DNA from 3 places in the Siminovitchia sediminis genome. Region 3 is predicted to be linked to each of the others. Evidence: riboswitches for the same ligand, from Rfam matches in the RefSeq annotation. Region 3 holds a riboswitch; each other region holds the start of a gene.
The links. A riboswitch is a leader RNA that binds a small molecule or an ion and turns the genes downstream of it on or off. The one in region 3 is predicted to bind glycine.
Positions count from the first base shown of each region.

Region 1: linked by a shared signal. The riboswitch ahead of ACFSCZ_RS00205 (ACT domain-containing protein) and the one ahead of gcvT (glycine cleavage system aminomethyltransferase GcvT) in region 3 are both predicted to bind glycine.
Region 2: linked by a shared signal. The riboswitch ahead of ACFSCZ_RS08475 (iron-sulfur cluster biosynthesis family protein) and the one ahead of gcvT (glycine cleavage system aminomethyltransferase GcvT) in region 3 are both predicted to bind glycine.

Region 1 covers NZ_JBHUEO010000001.1:36,558-43,286, reverse strand. Annotated here, with positions in the region: gene ACFSCZ_RS00220 (hypothetical protein) at 1-132, shown strand, start outside; gene psiE (phosphate-starvation-inducible protein PsiE) at 259-699, opposite strand; gene ACFSCZ_RS00210 (PFL family protein) at 1,051-2,412, opposite strand; gene ACFSCZ_RS00205 (ACT domain-containing protein) at 2,427-2,702, opposite strand; glycine riboswitch at 2,790-2,867, opposite strand; gene ACFSCZ_RS00200 (3D domain-containing protein) at 3,254-3,838, shown strand; gene ACFSCZ_RS00195 (SDR family oxidoreductase) at 3,957-4,721, opposite strand; gene folE (GTP cyclohydrolase I FolE) at 4,753-5,385, opposite strand; gene speB (agmatinase) at 5,531-6,445, opposite strand; gene htpG (molecular chaperone HtpG) at 6,509-6,729, opposite strand, start outside.
Region 2 covers NZ_JBHUEO010000019.1:33,883-40,611, forward strand. Annotated here, with positions in the region: gene glyA (serine hydroxymethyltransferase) at 1-619, shown strand, start outside; gene ACFSCZ_RS08465 (serine dehydratase beta chain) at 647-1,141, shown strand; gene sdaAA (L-serine ammonia-lyase, iron-sulfur-dependent, subunit alpha) at 1,147-2,052, shown strand; glycine riboswitch at 2,094-2,194, shown strand; gene ACFSCZ_RS08475 (iron-sulfur cluster biosynthesis family protein) at 2,494-2,844, shown strand; gene purU (formyltetrahydrofolate deformylase) at 3,053-3,922, shown strand; gene ACFSCZ_RS08485 (uracil-xanthine permease family protein) at 4,463-5,815, shown strand; gene ACFSCZ_RS08490 (aromatic ring-hydroxylating dioxygenase subunit alpha) at 6,059-6,729, opposite strand, start outside.
Region 3 covers NZ_JBHUEO010000004.1:1,887-8,615, forward strand. Annotated here, with positions in the region: gene gcvPA (aminomethyl-transferring glycine dehydrogenase subunit GcvPA) at 1-1,048, opposite strand, end outside; gene gcvT (glycine cleavage system aminomethyltransferase GcvT) at 1,068-2,174, opposite strand; glycine riboswitch at 2,254-2,335, opposite strand; glycine riboswitch at 2,339-2,428, opposite strand; gene ACFSCZ_RS01320 (DEAD/DEAH box helicase) at 2,559-4,253, shown strand; gene ACFSCZ_RS01325 (YqhG family protein) at 4,222-5,016, shown strand; gene ACFSCZ_RS01330 (YqzE family protein) at 5,025-5,210, opposite strand; gene ACFSCZ_RS01335 (hypothetical protein) at 5,265-5,534, opposite strand; gene comGF (competence type IV pilus minor pilin ComGF) at 5,536-5,988, opposite strand; gene ACFSCZ_RS01345 (hypothetical protein) at 5,960-6,268, opposite strand; gene comGD (competence type IV pilus minor pilin ComGD) at 6,255-6,707, opposite strand; gene comGC (competence type IV pilus major pilin ComGC) at 6,718-6,729, opposite strand, start outside.

The sequences.
Region 1 (6,729 bases), on a different contig from region 3:
ACACCAATGGTTCAAACCGTCAGAGACCGAATGACACCTGAGCAGCTTACTGCAAATGATGCAGAGAACCAGCATGAAATTCCATTAGGGGAAAATTACGGGGACCCTGATAAAGATGCGGTCCGATCATGAGATATGTTGCAAGCAAAGAATCTCGTTTTGTCACGGTTTTATTATTTTCGTGGGATGGCGGACAGGCAGCGGTAAGAATCAGTCAATCGGTTGTTTTTTTTATTTGGAGACTTGCATTTTGTGCCTTTATTTATTAAAAAACCAGCGGCTTTCAGGTCTTTCACGCGGTGTTAAGTTCATAATGAAGTACCCAATGATTAAAATAAGGATCACCAGCGAATAAAACAATGTGTTGAGCGGATGATCATGATCAACGATAATCAGCCGGATCATGGCGGTAATTCCGATGTACAGGAAATACCTGAGGGGAAAATGGTAATCTTCCTTAAAATACTTCACAATCATTGTAATAAACTCAAAATATAAAAAGAAGAGCAGGATGTTTGCCAAGAACAGTTGATGATCAAGTGATTTTGCTTCAAAAAGCATTTTTCCAAAAATGATCAGTTCCTGAACAAGTAATGTGGATAAGATAATCGCCAGGAAAACGAGAGAAAGATTGAGAACCATTTGAAGCACTCTTGGAACCAGTTGCACCAACGTCATATCTTTTCTATGCCTAACCATATGCGCCTCCTTTTCAGATGTACTTATATTGTAATGGATGGCTCCTATAAAAATTCGCATGAAAATGATCAATTATATGACAAAGCACAGACTGCTTTGAGAAGCGTTGATACCATTTATAACCTGGGAAGTAAGTAATTCACGAGACGTGAGTGGATGACTATAAAGGAATGAGATCGATGATAGGTAAGGAAGGGAGATGATGGCAATCGTTATAAGAGAGTGGGAAGCTGTTATAAAAGAGGATCAGCCGTTTTAGGAGATAACGGTCTCCTGTCCGGATGAATGAATCACCGCGTTTCCGGTTTCACACCAAAAATCCCTCCGGCAACAGCTGCCGAAGGGGTTCCTTTAGTTGATCAAGGATTGGAGCGGTGCAGGAATGCGCCCGCCGCGGCGGATCAGTTTTTCAGAGCTGAAGGCGTTGACCCCCATTACCGGCGCTCGCCCAAGCAGTCCGCCGAATTCAACGATATCTCCTTCTTTTTTTCCTGGAACCGGAATCACACGGACAGCCGTCGTCTTTTTGTTGATCATGCCGATGGCCGCTTCATCCGCTATGATGGCCGCCAGGGTTTCCGCAGATGCCTCCCCTGACAAGGCAATCATATCAAGACCTACCGAGCAGACGCAGGTCATGGCTTCGAGTTTTGAGAAGGTAAGCGCGCCATCCATAATTCCACGGATCATGCCCTCATCTTCACTCACAGGAATAAATGCTCCGCTCAGGCCGCCTACATAGGAGCTCGCCATAGCGCCGCCTTTTTTCACTGCATCATTCATTAAAGCAAGAGCTGCAATCGTGCCATGCGTTCCAACGCGCTCCAGGCCGATTTCTTCTAAAATTTCTGCAACGCTGTCGTTTGTAGCATTTGTCGGAGCCAAGGAGAGGTCCATGATTCCAAATGGAACACCTAAGCGCTCGGCTACAACCCGTCCGATCAGTTCGCCGGCACGTGTAATTTTAAAGACTGTCTTCTTAATGACATCGGCTACCTGCCCAAGATCAGCATCCGGATGGCGCCTTAAAGCATTCAAAACGACGCCAGGCCCGCTGACACCCACGTTCAGAACAGCTTCACCCTCACCCGTTCCATGAAAAGCACCTGCCATAAATGGATTGTCTTCCACAGGATTGCTGAATACGACAAGCTTCGCGCAACCCAGTCCGTCCTGATCCTTCGTTCTTTCAGCAGTTTCTTTAATAATCTCCCCCATCAGGCGGACTGCATCCATATTGATCCCTGTTCTAGTCGTAGCCACAGAAATGGATGAGCAGACCCGCTCTGTCACGCTCAGCGCCTCAGGAAGAGCATCCAACAGCGTTTGTTCGCCTTTTGTAATACCTTTATGAACCAGGGCGGAATATCCGCCGATAAAGTCAACACCCAGTGTTTTTGCGGCCCGATCCAGCGTTTTAGCCAGTTCAACCGCCTGCTCTTTTGTGGCATTTCCCAAAATTTCTGCAACCGGCGTTACAGATATCCGCTTGTTTACAATTGGGATGCCGTATTCCTTTTCCACTTCCTCTGCTGCAGTTTTTAAATTCCCGGCATAGGAGGTAATTTTTTCATACACACGCTTGTTCATCTTTTCGAAATCAGAATCGGCACAGTCGGATAGGCTAATCCCCATGGTAACCGTACGGATGTCCAAATTTTCCATCTGCACCATCCTGATTGTTTCCATCATTTCAGTTAATTCTATATTCATGTCCAAATCCCCTTTTATATCCGGTGCATGGATTGAAATATTTCTTCCCGCTGAATGTTAATTTTCTGGCCTATTTTCTCCCCGAGCTCATCAAACTGCTTTTGCAGTGAATCGAGATTCTCAATTTCAGTGATATCGACCACCATCATCATGGTGAAAAATTCCTGCAAAATTGTTTGGCTGATATCCAGCACATTTACCTGGTTTTCAGCAAGCACTTGCGTGACACTTGCTATAATACCAACCTGGTCTTTTCCCACTACGCTAACTACCGCCCGTCTCTTTTCCATTTACCTGTCACCTCTCTAATTTACATACAAAAAAAGATTGGATCTGCTCCAATCTCAAGAATAGTAGAATAACAAACAATGGTTGTCAGTTACTCTTCTGTCCTTTTGCCTGAGATTGTGAATCCTTCGGCGCCGCATACATGCAGTCTCTCCAGAAGCTGCTCCTGTTATAGTGTGACCCATAACCCTCATCGCTTATTTTTTTATGCTACGTTATTTTACCAACACAAACAGCATGAGGTCAATAGTATGTGACAAGCCTTTATTTACCACTCTCAAAACTTTCTATGGATACGCCCCTATTTCTTTCACGATTGTCAATGAGGAGCTTTCTGCCACATCTTTGAACTTTAACTCCCCGGTATCAGCCAATATATTATTTGTACCTGTCAACGACCGCTTTTCTATTTGTCAATCCGTTATTGGGCTTCCTATTAAGCAACAAGAGATTGTTAGAATTATGTAATGAAAATAGAGCCATTCTGAAATAATCCTGTCATATTAAATTGGTAAACTTATCCTTAACTAAATAGACAAAAGGAGCCTCTACATTGAAAAAACTCATCATATCTGCCATTACCGTTACTCTATTAATCTTTGGATTTGCTGGAGCATCTTCTGCTGCCAGTACGACTTATAAAGTTCAAAAAGGCGATACACTCTATAAAATTGCAACAAAACATAAAGTAACAGTGAATCAAATTAAAAGCTGGAACGGATTAAAAAGCAATTTGATTAAGCCCAACCAAGTCTTAAAGGTAACAAAGCCTGCAGCGAAGAATGCAACGAAGAATGCCGTGAAAAAAACACCGGCAAAAAAGGCTCCAGCCAAGAAAAAAGCCTCATATAAAACGATGACCGTCAAGGCTACTGCCTATACAGCCGACTGCAAGGGATGCAGCGGTATCACCGCAACAGGTATTAACTTAAAGAAGAACCGTAATGCTAAGGTCATTTCTGTGGATCCAAAACAAATTCCGCTTGGATCAAAAGTATATGTAGAGGGATATGGTATGGCCATTGCGGGCGATACAGGCGGAGCGATTAAGAAAAATCGAATCGATTTACACATGCCTACAAAAAAGAAAGCCCTCAATTGGGGCGTCCGAACGGTAAAAATTAAGGTCTATCAATAAATGGGCCCGGGTGATCCCAAGCCTTTGATCCATAAATCAGGTAAAGAAAAATTTCTTCACCTGATTTATTTTCGACAAGTTTCACTAATATTTCCCGGGTAAAGACAGCAAACCTTCATTACTTAGGATACTTATTGACAACGTTAATTCCGCCAGATGCAGAAATGACGCTCCCTGTAATCAAGTCAGAATCTGTATCACAAAGAAAGGAAATCAACCTTGCTATATCCTCACCAGTACCCGAACGGCCAATGGGAGTTTCTTCGTCTTTTACTTCTCTTGCTTGATGAATGCCCGCTTCCTTCATTGCCCCTACGATATCTCCGGGGCAGACCATATTAGCCGTAATGCCATGTTCTGCTTCTTCCAAAGCAATCGTTCTTGTCAAAGAAACAAGCCCTACTTTGGCGGCGCTGAAACCGGAACGATATTTCCAGCCTGGCGAATGCTCAGCGTCCTGAAATCCATAGGTGATAATCCTTCCAAACTTCTGTTTCCTCATCACCGGAATCGTATGCTTCAAGAAATGGTAGACTGCATTTAAATTACCGTCTATCATCTCGTACCATTCGTCATCATCGTAATCCATTAATTTTTTTCGCTCAAAAATATAAGGACCTGCATTATTAATCAAATAATCTATTCTTCCGAATCTTTCAACGGCCTGACTCACCATGTTCACAATATCTTTTTTCTTAGTTACATCACCCTGGACAAACTGCAGTTGTTCCCTATAAGGTCCCCACTCTTTTAACAGCTCTTGCACCCGTTCTTGATCTGTATGATAGTTCACTGTAACCGAACAGCCTCGTTGCAGGAATGCCTCTGTTACTTTTTTTCCGATACCCTTTGATCCTGCCGTGATTAATGCATGTCTCCTCATCTCATTTATCACCCTTTCACGCATTCCACTGCTATCGATTGATCAGGGATAAAAACTCCATGCGAGTATCTGACCTCTCCTCATACACCCCTCTGACAGCCGTTGTGGTCGTTGAAGAGCTGGATTTTTTGATTCCTCTTCCGCACATGCACATATGTTTTGCCTCGACGACAACCATTGTTCCCTGTGGTTCCAATACCCCTTCAATGGCGTCAGCAATTTCATTCGTCAGCCTTTCCTGTACTTGAAATCGCTTGGCATACCCTTCCACCATCCGTCCAATTTTCGATAAACCAGTTATTTTGGTCCCCGGCAAATACCCTACATGAGCAACACCAAAAAATGGGGCAAAATGATGTTCACACATGGAATAAAATTCGATATCCTTTACCAAAACCAGCTCTTTGTGCTGAACGTGAAAAGTTTTTTCCAAATGTTCAGCAGGGTTTTCCTTATATCCTTCTGTATACTCCAGGAATGCTTTTAACACCCGGTAAGGTGTCTCTTCCAATCCTTCACGGTCCGGATGATCCCCGCAAATCTCTATTAAATGCCTGATTCCCTCCATAAAGTACTCAGACTTTTCAATTTTATCTTCTATATCCACCGAATCAGCAAAAAGATCCGGAAGCTTTTCGGAAATTAATTTCATATCCGTAATCATTTAAATAACCTCCTTTTTGGTACAATTCTAATTATATATTAACAGACAGAATGGATGCTTGCGAAGGCTTCCTACCTTTACTGACAAAGAATGCATAATCAAAAGCCGCTCCTTACCGGAAGAACTACCGGATAGAGCGGCCTTCCTAGCGCTTGAGCTGCAACGCTGCCAAGCTCCCAAACTGATGTACAATCGTTGCGGCCAAAAGAGCTGTAATCTCGGTTGGATCATAAGTTGGTAACACTTCAACCAGATCAAACCCGATAAAATTCATGCCGGTTAACGACCGGACCAGCTTAATAGTTTCATAGCTGCTGAATCCACCGATTTCAGGGGTTCCCGTTCCAGGAGCAAATGCGGGATCCACAAAATCAATATCAAATGTCAAGAAACAAGGAGTTTGTCCCACCACTCTTTTCACCTGTTTAACGACATCCTGAATCCCCCGCTCAAATAGCTCCTCTTGCGTAATCACCTGATAGCCCAGCTCCAGACTTGAATCAATATCCCATCCACGCATGCCAATTTGAAATACCTTATCCGGTTGCAGCAGCCCTTCTTCATGTGCACGGATGAAGGGAGAGCCGTGCCAATACTTTTCTTCCATATATGTATCCCATGTATCTGTATGAGAATCAAACTGCAGCAGTGCCACAGGGCCATACACTTTTGCGGCTGCCCGTAAACTTGCCAATGTAATCGAGTGGTCTCCTCCCAACCCTATCGGGATGATATTGTTCTTCATGAGATCCAGCATGGCTTTCTCCATGATCTCATAACTTTTATGAATGTTTTGAGTGATCACATGTAAATCCCCTATATCGATTGCCTGTGTTTCTTCAAAAGGAGATATATTCAGGACATGGTTATGAGGTGACAAAGTAACGGATGCCTGTCTGATGGATTGAGGGCCGAATCTGGCCCCCGCCCGGTAGGAAGCCGCAGTATCAAAAGGCATCCCCAAAACAGCTAATTTTGCATTTTCTCTTTCGGAAGGCAGTCTCATAAAAGTGCCTGTTGCGCAAAAGTCCGGGGTAAAATGCTCAAATGGATTTGACATGATTTCTCCTCCTTTAATATAAAAAAAGAGCTGTCCCGCCTATACTGGGACAGCCTTCCTTGGCTATACCATCACTTTGCATATATCATTCGTAAATTCGATTGGATCTTCAATCGGCAATCCTTCAATCAGCAGGGCCTGATGATACAAAAGATTTGTGTATAGGCCGGCTTTTTCTTTATCCTGTTCAAAAGCATCCTTTAATGATTGAAAGACTTCGTGGTCAGGATTAACTTCAAGAATTTTATCTGCTTTCACTTCCTGATTATTTGGCATGGCACTGA
Region 2 (6,729 bases), on a different contig from region 3:
ACCTGTTCCATTTGCCGATGTCATTACAAGCACAACCCATAAGACACTTAGGGGTCCGCGGGGAGGGATTATCTTAACCAACCATGAGGATATTGCCAAGAGAGTCAATAAAGCCATTTTTCCGGGAATACAAGGCGGTCCGCTCATGCATATCATCGCGGCAAAGGCTGTAGCATTCAAGGAGGCTATGGAGCCGAGTTTTGCAAAATATATCTCGCAGGTTATCAGTAATGCATCCAGACTTGCAGCATCTTTGAAAGACAAGGGAGCAGCCATTGTTTCCGGCGGAACAGACAATCATCTCATATTAGTTGATGTCAGGCCGTGGGAACTGACAGGAAAGGAAGCCGAGCATCTGTTGGAGGCAGCCGGAATGACAGTCAATAAAAATACCATTCCGTATGATCCCGAAAGCCCATTCGTTACGAGCGGGATTCGGATTGGCACGGCTGCCCTGACTTCCCGCGGGATGAACGAAACGGACATGGAAGCCATTGCCGGTTATATGACAGATATTTTACAAAGCCAAGGGGACTCCAAGGAAAAGGTAAAAGTAAGAAAAGAGATTCAGAGGTTATGCCGCACATACCCACTTTATCAAAAACAGTTGGTCAGATAGAGATGGAGGTGTTATGGAGGTGTTCTCATGGTTTTTAACAGTTGCTTTGATATTATCGGTCCGGTGATGGTAGGGCCGTCCAGCTCTCATACAGCCGGAGTGGTTGCCATTGGAAAGTTTGGCCATGACTTGCTCGGTGAAATACCGAAGTCCGTAAACATTACATTTTATGATTCATTTTCTGAAACTTACCAAGGGCACGGAACAGATAAAGCCGTGATTGGCGGCCTGCTCGGACTGGGAACGGATAACCCGGAGATAAAGCATGCCTTTGAGCTGGCGGAAAAGGAAAGAATGAACATTTCTTTTGAATTTGAAGAGAGATGCCCGTACTATGACCATCCCAATACCCTTCTTATCAGTATGAAAAGCAGAGAAAATTCTGTTGAAATTGGAGGCGTTTCTTTAGGGGGCGGGGTTTCGAAAATATTCCTGATCAACGGACAGCCGGCAAATATTTTATTAAACTCCAAGTTAGATATGGAATCAATGCGAGAAAGGTATCTTCACGATCGGAGATGATAGGAATGGATTTTCATTCAATGAATGATCTGTTGCAGCTCTGCGAGGAAAAAGAAATGACGATGGGCAGGCTGATGATGGAAACGGAAGAAAAGAAAACAGGTAAGAGCAGCGATGAAATTTTTACCATGATGAAAGAACGGCTTTTTAAAATGAAGGAAGCAGTTGAGAAAGGAATCACGGATCCGTCACCTTCACCCAGTGGTATTTCCGGTGGAGATGCGCATTTAATGAAAGAATATAAGGATAAAGGAAACTACATGACAGGCGGTTTAGTAACAGATGCCATGAAATATGCTTTTGCCACTTCTGAAACGAATGCCCGGATGGGAGTGATTGTCGCGACACCTACCGCGGGATCAGCAGGCATCCTTCCCGGCTGTATATTTGCTTTGGAAGATAACACTGATATTTCCACTGACGATCTGGTCATGGGGCTTTTTACGGCAAGTGCCATCGGCTATGTTATTGCCAATCGTGCTTTTATATCAGGTGCAGCAGGCGGATGCCAAGCTGAAGTAGGATCCGCCACCGCTATGGCCTCCGCAGCGATTGTTGAAATGAGGGGCGGTACTCCTGAACAGGCTGTCCATGCAGCTGCTATGTCCCTTAAATCTTTGCTTGGCCTTGTATGCGATCCTGTTGCAGGCCTGGTTGAGGTTCCCTGTATCAAGCGGAATGTGATTGGCACGGCTATTGCTTTTGCTTCTGCAGATATGGCGCTCGCCGGAATCAAAAGCAGAATACCCTGTGATGAAGTAATAGGTGCCATGTATGATATCGGCAGCAGCATGCCGCGCACATTGAAAGAAACGTCTCTTGGAGGACTGGCAGCAACGCCCACCGGCGAGGATTTAAAGAGAAAATTAATGGCCAAACCTTGCCGGAACAGCGCTAAAAATACTGGATGATGAACCGTCTATGAGAAAAGATTAACAATCAAAATATGCGGATGAAGATTATGGGAGAGTGCTGTATAAAAGCCGCCGAAGGAGCAAGGTCCAAAAAAACCATTGGAACCAATCTCTCAGGCAAATGAACCACAATCCGACGCATCTCTGGAGAGAGCGCTTTAAAAACGCCACCAAAGGAGCAAGCCCGAAAGTGATCGGAGTTAAACTCTCAGGTACAAGGACAGAGAAGGGATTCAATCCCTTTTTCTGTCTTTTTTTATAAATAAAAAAACCTTTATACTGAGTTTTTCTTTAAAAGGTAGTGTTATCTAGCTCCAGACGCCATCGGTTCGAGGTATACCCCAATTGGCGGCTGAAAAGCCGACTTCTCCCAATTTGTTTTTGCTTGTCGCAGATAGAGGGCGCCTTGCGCTTTCTTATGTGAAGGAGTGAAGAAAAATGGTTATTAGGCTCACGGAAGCAGCTGTAAATAAACTTAGAAACATGAAAATGAAAGATGGCCATATTCCCCGTATGGATGCAAATATTTCCGGCGGGTGCGGCATGGCGGTTTCATTCAAGTTTTTCATCGATGAGAAGCGAAGAAATGACCATGTGTTCCAGTACAATGGTATACAAATTGCGATGGATCGGTTAACATTGCGATATTTGAATAAGGATGCACAGGTGGATTACAATGAAAAAAGCGGTTTTATCGTTGGGGAAGGATTTTCGTCAGGTGCTTGTGCAATTGAATCAAATAATGTCAGTCAAGAAGGTTCCTTAGATGGTGAACATACTATTCATTAAAAATGACAGATCTTCCAAAAACGATTATGATTATGGACGGCGGAGTATTTGGATCAGAACGTTTGAACTGAAGACGGGTGTTACTGTCACCGATTGGGGGCACCAGGATCCAATCATCATAACTGTAAAAGGGAAGATTTCAGGTAAGCACAACCGCTGGAATGGGATTTGTATAAAGCGGAATAATAGAAAAACTGGAGGAGTAACGATGGCTGCAGAATCAAAGAACAACAGAGCGACTTTATTAATTTCGTGCCCGGAAAAGCCGGGGATTATCTCAACAGTATCCAATTTTTTATTGGATCACCAAGCAAACATCGTGCAATTTGACCAGCATACGACTGATCCGAAAGCAGGGATGGTCTTTATGCGAATTGAGTTCGATTTAAGTGATTTTGATGCATCTTATGACAAATTGCATGAAGACATGAGGCTGCTGGCAGAAGACTTCAAGATGAAGTGGCAGCTAAACAGCAAAAGGGAAAGAAAGCGGATGGCCATCTTTGTTACGAAACAGGAATCATGTGTGATGGAATTGATCTGGAGAGTGAAATCGGGTGAAATCGATGCTGATATCCCAATGGTAATCAGCAACCATAACGATCTGAGGGAAGTAGTGGAGAATCAGGGAATCACTTTTTATCATATCCCGGTAACTCCCGAAACAAAAGATGAAGCGGAAAGAAAGGCATTGGCACTTATCGAGGGAAAAGTAGACTTTATTGTGCTGGCCCGTTACATGCAAATTCTCTCTCCTGAGTTTATTGCCAGATTTCCAAACCGTATTATCAATATTCATCACTCGTTCTTGCCTGCTTTCGTCGGAGCCAACCCATACGTTCGCGCCTTTAACCGCGGCGTAAAATTGATCGGGGCAACTGCACACTATGTAACCAATGATTTGGATGAAGGTCCGATTATCGAGCAGGATGTCATTCGGGTGACCCATCGCTATACAGCGGAAGACTTAAAAGTAGCCGGCCGCCACGTGGAAAAACATGTACTTGCCCATGCTGTTGCTTGGCATGTAGAAAATAAAGTGATTGTACATGGAAATAAAACGATTATATTTCCGTAGCAAGGCAGCAGAGCACGTCGATAGGCGTGCTTTTTTAGTGATGAACACCTGGAAGACAGTTTATTTCGATAAACAGAACATCGTAACCTGTAAATTCTTCCGAATTTTCATTAACAAACTTACTGTTCATTTATGTGAAAATGGTGTTATAATATAGTTATGTGATAATTAACAATTTAAAGAATATAATATATTATTAAAAAATATAGAGGGGAGAGATCTTATAAGGAGCCTATATGTCGATTAGACTTCATAAGCACCCTTGCATCCTGGCGCCATTCGTTTGTCATAGTTGTTATAGTGTTGCAGATGTCGTTCCTTTTATCTATATCGATAGACTCGTTTAGTATTTGGAAGAAGTGATATTCTGGTATTGCCCTCCCAGATCTGCAAACATTTATAGTTTAAGCAAATTTTTGGGTTTGAAAGGCATTTTCTATACTAAGAGGTCAAACATGGAAAAGCTGACTAAAGAAATATAAAACCTTTAGATGCAAATGAATGTAAGCGCTTAAATATGGTGTGGAAGGGTGTGTAAAATTGAAAAAAGGTTCAGATAACAACCTTCTTATCGGTGTAAATGATAAAGTCGGTTATTCGAAAGCAACCGTACTTGGACTGCAACATGTACTGGCAATGGACCTGTACATCGCGCCACTTATTATTGCAGGTCTGCTTTCATTAAGTATTGAGAACACCTCGTTTTTTATACAAATGTGTTTCTTGGCAACCGGTATTGCCACTTTAATTCAAACGGGTGCCGGAATCAAGCTTCCTGTAGTTCAAGGACCATCTTATGTGCCCATAGGAGCCATTGCTGCAATTGGAGGGAAATTAGGTCTTGGTGGAATTACGGGAAGTTTAATTCCGGGTGCAATTATCATCGCTATTGTAGGTTATCCACTAAAATGGTTTGCAAAATGGGTCCGAAAGTTTATGCCGCCAATTGTTGCGGGTACGGTTATTATTATTGTAGGGATTGGCTTAATGCCTACAGCCATTAATGGTGTTTACAATGCTGAAGGAAGTCTGGGACACAACACAGCTATCGCCGGCGTATCCATTGGGACATTGATTTTATTTATGATGCTTGGAAGCAGGCTGCGCGGCATAGGTAAGTTTTTTCGCTTAGTATCCGTTATTTTGGCCATCGCAGTGGGGACGATCACAGCGACAATTCTGGGAGATGTGGATTTTTCTCCTGTTAAAGATGCTCCATGGTTTGCATTTCCTGCCTTGTTCCCGTTTGGTAAACCTGTTTTTGACATCGGAGCTATTATTACAATGGTTTTTGTTTATTTAATTATATTAATTGAGACTACAGGCACATGGTTTGTTGTCTCGTCCGTTACCGGTGAACAACTGGATGATAAACGCCTTAACAAAGCTTCTGTAGGTGAGGGATTAGGGTGTCTTGCAGGATCGCTTGTTGGAGGTACTCCTGTTACTGGATACTCGTCCAATGCAGGTTTGCTGGCCATTACAGGTGTTGCTGGCAGAGGTCCTATTCTGGCAGCAGGCGTGATTCTTATTTGCCTGGGGTTAATTCCTAAATTGTCAACAGTCATTACCTGTATCCCTGGTCCTGTGATAAGCGCTATTTTCGGGATGGTCTGTGTTGCAATTGTAACGAACGGAATGAAGGTCATACAGCCCTTTACGATCGATGATCGGAACATGATTATCATCGGAATTCCTATTTTGCTTACGTTGGCTGCAGTCTTTTTACCACAAGATGTCCTATTCGCAGTTCCTGATTGGATTAATTATATTCTATCATCCGGTATTGCAGTTGGTGCATTGGCAACTCTCATTCTAAACTTGGTCATTCCAAAAGAGAAGAAAATGCAAACGGAGAGGGAAGATGCTTTATATAAAAAAGGTACGGGCTAATGTGCTTGTATTAACTGTAGGAAGTTCGATGAAACAATTCCCGCTTTTGCGGTCATTATGACAATGCCCCTATCATCCAATATAGTGATAGGGATTGCAGCAGGGTTTATCATGTACCCCAGCCTCAAACTTTGGGCAAAGGAAAAGTACAATTTATTCCGGCTAATTAACGATCATCACTACAAAAGGAATGGTAAAACCGGGATGGCTTGTAGCCACCCCGGTCAGATGATCGTTTTATAGTTATTCCGTTCCTAGTGTTACACCGAGTTTTTTCAAATATTGCCGATACGCGATGCTCATACGGTCACAGACCAAAGACATTTCTACTTGTAAATCGAGGGGGAGCTCTTCAGGTTTTTGATTTTCCACAATAGGCCTGTCTTGTTCGAAAATCTTGTCCTGAAAAGCAATGATCTCATGATCCGTTAAGCCCGTATCATAATTAAATGATTCAATACCATAGACCATTGATTTGGTTTCATCAATGGGCCGGACAGTCAAGACAATCGACATAATTGAGTTATTGTCAGGGTCTCGTTTAGAGAATTTTACAGTGAGCGGCCGAAGAATCTCGTAAGTATAGTAGACAAATTTTTCCTTTCCTGTTCCATCTGCATCTGGTTGGAAGACTTCTATTTCATCCGAGAATATTCTTCCATCTTCGTGATGTACCTTGTAGTCCGGTATGACCCGATGTTTCTTATCCCCTAAAAACCCTTCATGCAATACAGCAAGATGTCCCACATCCAAGAAGTTTTCCACAATTCGGGGCGGCTTTGCCAATGCTTCCTGCGGTCCCCAAATGACATGATAAAAAGTATCATCTTCCGATTCCGTATGCCGGAATAATTCAGGTTCATTTCCAGCCAGGTTAATCCAAATGAGCCCATACTTTTCCGTACAACTATATT
Region 3 (6,729 bases):
CTTTTTTCCCTAAAGCGGTCATTGCCACAGATGCTGCCAATGCATTTAATGCCTGATTTGAGCAAATATTAGATGTCGCTTTATCTCTGCGAATATGCTGCTCACGAGCCTGCAATGTCAAGACAAAGCCTCTTTTGCCATCCTCATCAACAGTTTGGCCAACCAGTCTTCCTGGCACTTTCCGCATTAACTTTTTCGTAACTGCAAAATATCCGCAATGCGGTCCACCAAACGATGCCGGAATTCCAAACGGCTGTGCCTCACCAACAACAATATCGGCACCCAGGCTGCCAGGGGAAGCCAATACGCCAAGAGCAAGCGGGTTGCTGGATACGACAAACTGACTTTTCATCTTATGAACAAGAGGCTCAATATCTTTCAATGGTTCAATTAAACCAAAAAAGTTCGGATATTGAACAATCACAGCCGCCACATCTTGATCGAGCTCGTCCTGTAAGGCATCTATATCAGTTATTCCGTTTTTAAAAGGAATTTCAATTACTTCAATATTTTGCCCTTTGGCATATGTCTTAAGGACAGCGCGGGATTCGGGATGTACGGTTTGAGAAACAAGTACTTTTTGCCTTTTTGTATGGCCTGCACTCAACATGGCAGCTTCAGCGAGAGAGGTTCCCCCATCATACATAGAGGAGTTTGCCACATCCATTCCTGTCAGCTCACAAATCATTGTCTGAAACTCAAAGATTGCCTGCAGTTCACCCTGTGAAATTTCTGGCTGATATGGGGTATAAGCTGTGTAAAATTCCGAACGTGAAATCACATGGTCAACAATAACCGGGATATAGTGATCATAAACTCCGGCTCCGAGAAAGCTTGTATATTGTTTCAAATCGGCGTTTTTTGCAGCCATTTGAGCAAGTTCCTTCATTAATGCTGATTCGGTCTTTGCGGGTTTAATTTGATACTCACCTTTAAATCGGACTTTTTCTGGAATATCAGAGAACAGTTCATCGATCGAATCTACTCCGATGGTCTTCAGCATTTCTTGCTGATCCTGTTCGGTCATAGGCAAATAACGATGTTTCATCATGTTTTTCTCCTCCATCCTACTTTTTTGGACGCTTATAAAACGGTGTCTGAATAATTTTCGCTTTCAGGCGCTTTTTGCGTACTTCTACTTCCACTTCGCTGCCTTCATGATTGTAATCGGATTTGATCAAGGCCCATCCGATATTTTTCTTTAATGTCGGGGATTGTGTTCCTGAAGTGATATAGCCAATTTCTTCATTACCTGAGAAAACCCGGTATCCGGTTCTCGGGATACCCCTGTCTATCATCTCAATTCCGGCAAGCTTGCGTTCCACGCCTTGCTCCTTTTGTTTCCTCAACGTTTCCTTGCCAATAAAATCTGCTTCTTTGTTCAGCTTGACTGCAAATCCCAACCCTGCTTCCAGCGGTGAAATTTCTGAAGAAAGCTCTTGTCCATATAAAGGAAGGCCCGCTTCAAACCGGAGGGTGTCCCTTGCCCCAAGTCCACAGGGAACCATGCCCTCTTCTTTACCTGCTTCCAGCAGTCTTTTCCATATTTTTACTGAATCAATCGCCTGGCAATATATTTCAAAGCCGTCTTCTCCTGTGTAGCCCGTTCGGGAAATAAGTGCTTTTGCTCCGTCAAGGTCAACATTCCGTTTAAATTTAAAGAACCTTATTTCACTTAAATCGGTATTCTCAGTAACTTTTTGGAGAATGTCTTGAGCTTTTGGACCCTGTATGGCAATTAATCCATACTGATCAGAAACGTTTTCGATGTTGACGTCTCCCGATGCATGTTCCTGCAGCCAGTCATAATCTTTTTCCGTGTTTGCAGCATTCACTACAAGAAAGTATTCTTCTTCACTGAACCTGTAGACGAGGAGATCATCAACCGTACCGCCATTCTCATAGCACATGGCTGTATACATCGCATCGCCGTCTTTTAATCTGGAAAAGTCGTTGGTCATCATTTTTTGCAAAAAAGACAGGCTATCCCTTCCTTTGATGACCATTTCACCCATATGGGAAACATCAAAAATACCCGCTTTGGTTCTTACTGCTTCATGCTCATCTTTAATGCCGGAAAATTGCACCGGCATGTCCCATCCTCCAAAGTCAATCGTCTTGGCACCGGACTCCTTGTACAATGGATGCAACGGAGTTTTCTTTAAATCGGCCATTGGTTTATCATCCTCCCTGATCATTTAGGTACAGCAAAAAGCAAATAAAAAAAGACAGAAAGGCCCCTTTACAAGGTCTCTCTGTCTTTGGCACCTGAAAGTTTGACCGGATTACCGGCTTTCCTCGTTGGTGGCTCCACATGTTGGAACACTCTCCAGAGCTGCGTCCGACAAGAGTCTTTTTGCCTGAGAGATTCGCAATAAATTGCTTGCTCCTTCGGCGCTGTATAAACAGTCTCTCCTCCAGTCTTCATTCGCCTATATTCTGTTAAAAGTTGGACATACTAATCTTATGTACGAAGAGTTCTTTCAATAGTATCGTATCATTCTTTTACATACTTTTCAAACACTTTCTTTGATCTTCAGTATATAAGGAGGCCTGTCATGTCCATACATATAAACTTTGATCAGGATTGGCTGCCCGGTTTTTTGGAACGCCACCAAAAAGATGGGCCGTGGTCGGACCAGCAGCTCTTCCATTTATCCCTATCAGCTCAAAAACACCTTCTTGTCCCAGATTTTGAGGGGCTGGTTGCTCCAAAACATTTGCCTGAACTGACTCTTTTGCCGCATCAATTGGAAACAGCAGCCCGGGTTATTGAAGAAATGAATGGAAAAGCCATTTTGGCAGATGAAGTCGGGTTGGGTAAAACGATCGAAGCAGGATTGATACTAAAAGAATATATGATTAGAGGCCTAGTTAAAAGAGCACTCATTCTCGTACCTGCATCCCTTGTCTCGCAGTGGACCTCTGAACTGAACTCCAAGTTTCATATACATGCCGTCCCTGCTGCCAAAAGTTATGTTTGGGAAAGGTATGACTGTATTGTGTCTTCTATTGATACTGCCAAAAGAAGCCCGCACAGAGAACTGATTGCAGACCAGTCCTTTGATCTGGTCATTATTGACGAGGCTCATAAGCTGAAAAACCATAAAACAAAAAACTATGAATTTGCTCAATCACTCAAAAAAAAGTTCTGCCTGCTGCTGACAGCAACACCTATCCAAAATAGAATTGAAGAAATTTTTTACCTTGTTTCTCTGTTAAAGCCCGGCCATCTTGGCAGCCATACAACCTTTGCAGAAAAATATAAGAAGAAAAAGCTGTCAGCGGCAGAAAATGAACATTTGAAAAACCTTGTCAATAAAGTGATGATCCGGAACAGGAGAGTTGATACAGGGATCGAATGGACGAAAAGACATGTCAAGACCATTCCCATAGACTTTAATGAAAAAGAAAGAGATTTGTATCAGGCAATCGACTTGCTGCGCCACTCGGAAGTACCGCTGCCGGCTTTTTCCATCATGACCCTTCAAAGGGAAGCTTGCAGCAGCAGGGAAGCGGTTTACTTTACTTTAAAAAACATGCTCCAAAAGCATAATGATCCATCTGAATCGTACAAGAATCAATTACAGAAGATTTTTCAGAAAGTAGATGCAGTTACACAAAATTCCAAGGCGGAAAAAGCTTTGGAATTAATTCAACAAATCAACGATAAAGTGATCATTTTCACTGAATACCGAGCAACACAACTTTATTTGCAATGGTTTTTACAGCAGCACGGTATTAAATCCGTTCCTTTTCGCGGAGGATTTAAAAGAAGCAAGAAAGATTGGATGAAAGAACTGTTTAAAAATCAAGTGCAGGTCCTCATCGCAACCGAAGCAGGCGGTGAAGGAATCAATCTCCAATTTTGCAGCCATGTGATTAATTATGACCTTCCCTGGAATCCCATGAGGCTGGAACAAAGAATTGGACGTGTCCACCGTCTGGGACAAGAAGAGGACGTCCATATATACAATTTTGCTGTCAAACATACCATCGAAGAGCATATTGTTAACTTACTGACGGATAAAATCAAACTGTTTGAGCGAGTAGTAGGTGAATTAGACGATATTTTGGCAAAATTGGACGGCGGTACCATCGAAGAACACATGATGGATATTTTCAAGACATCACGTTCCGAAGGAGAAGTAAAAGTAAAGATGACCAATCTGGCTGCCATGATTGAATTTGCAGACACATTAAGAAAGGATGACGCAAACCATGCTTCAGAAGGAAATTCATCAATATCTTGAACAATTTTTTCAAGCAGCCGGGTGTACGATCGCAGAAAACGGACCAGGCTATTTAACAATCCAACTAACAGTGGACATGGATAAAGAATTAATGAACCGCCCGTTTTACTGGACGTATTTGGAAAAAACGGGCGGGATACCCAATCCGATGAAAATTACCTTGATCACCGATCAAGAAATAGTCCCTCAAGATATTAAGGGGGAAGTCATCCATTTTGGTGCGCCAAGACTCCACCAGATTTTTGAGACCGCAAGAAAGCTTTCATCTTATATACGCCTATTTGAAAATCACCAAACGGCAGCTGTACAAAATGTCCCGCTGCACCCATGGCTGAATGTCAATATGAAAGTTTCCTACTGCTCTGATCGAAAAAAGGATGTTTTCAGATCTTTTGGACTGAATTTAATCAACGGGCAGCTGATCGAACCATTTGATGAGAAGATAAGCAAAATATCTCTAACACCGAGAATACCTGATTATAGCTTTACAATCTCCCCTATTATCATGCCTGCAAGCGGACTCAAAAGAATAGAAACTTTTTTAACAAAGGAAATACAAAGCCGGGCACATCCCTGGGCAGAGTCGGCCAGGAAAAGATGGGAAGAAGATTTACGGCTGCTGGATCATTTTTACGAAAGTGAAGTTGAAAAGCCTGACACTTATTGGATTGAGAAAAAAGCTTTGGAAGACCAGTATAAGCCATCCGTTCAAGTTGATATTATAAACGGCGGGCTTTACTATTTGAAATCTGTCCCTGCATAGCAGCCGGTTTATTTTCGATTCCTTTTATTTACCAAGATCATCAGTGCGTACGGAATTAAGCCAAACCATCGGTGAAGGAACGGATCCTTGCTTTCTTTTCGTTCCTTTTTCTTTTCTCTCCGTTCAGATTTTGGCGTTTCCAACCGTTGAATCAATTGTTCAGCTACATACTTTACATAATCATTTGTTGACATATCTTCACATCCTTGATAAAAGTATGGCCAAGAGCCGTTGAGTTCAATCATGGATCAAGGTCCAGGCGGATGATTCTTTGAAGAATGTCCGGATTCTTCTTCCTGGTTTGCCTCTGTTTTTCCAGTCTCTCTGCCGGGGCTTTCATTGATATTTACATTGGGGCCTTCCTTGAGCTTCTGTTGAATTTCTCTTTCATAATATTGCCGAATTTCGTAAGTAAATTGGTTTTGAGAAACATAAACAATCGCCGCCTGTGCAGCAATAAACATTGCGATCAGCACGAGGATCAGCGTAATGGGAAAAACAGACCCCTGTTCATTCAATCTATGTCCCCTCCTCTATCGGCGGTGAACGAAATCTCGCCTCATCGGTCTTTCCATTCATAAATTCAACCTCAATGACAAACATGGGAAATTCTTCGCGGACTGAAAATCTTCTTACATTCTGCAGTACAATTTCTTGTCCTTTATCGTCAACTTGTCTTCGGATATTACGTTGAAATCGCTCATATTTTATGATCGAGTGATTTTTTGTTAAGTACATTCTTTCCGGGCGCAGAAAAATGGTATCCGCTGTTTCAAGCTCTTTGCGAAGTTGAATGAGAAAAGTATTCCACTCAAAATCTCCCTCTACAGACAATGCCCGGTCTATGGAGAAAAACCAGTAGTATAACAGGGGCAAAAGGGAAAGGATCACCGAAACGATAAATATTGAAAATATTGTTTCCAAAAGAGTGAATCCTGACCGGTTACTCCACACAATGTGATTTTTCTTCATATTGAGCACACACGATCCAATCTCCTTTTTGAGTTTTTTCCATGATAATTGTAAATTCGGTTTGCAGCCAAGTTAGTTTGTCACTCCCCAGTGCTTCAAGGTCTTGAAGCTTTTCCGTTTGCTCATACATCAGACGGTAAGCATTCATTTCCTTTTTGCTCTCATTTATTTGGTGAAGCATATTGGACATCAGCGGAAAAAAAGTCGCTGCAACCATGAGCACCAGGCCGAAGGATACGATTCCTTCCAAGAAGGTAAACCCTTTTTCATTCCTTAACAATAAACCTTCCCCTTCCAATATGAAAAGCCAGTTCTAGAGGCTGATCATGTACAGTAAACTGGACATTTCCAAAATGATTGACTGTGCCATCCGGAGTAATGGATAATTGAAGCCTGTATAAAGTTCCTCCGGTCAAACGAACAGAAGGGTGTAACTTTCTTGCGAACAACAAACCGCCGGATTCCCCTTTTGCTGTGTATTGTTGTTCTGAAAGTGAAAAGGCTATGATAACCCTGTCTTCTCTGTTCATGGCATGGGCATGAGCATGGTATAAATCATTCTCCAGCTGCGAAATGAACATTTTTTTCTGAACCCATCCCATTACGGGGTGTAAAGTGATCACACCAAATAAAAGGACCATGGATACAATCGAGAGGACAATTAAAGTTTCCAATAATGTAAAGCCTGTCCCCGAACGGACAACTTTTAGAGCGGACATTGATATTCTCCTATTCCACTTT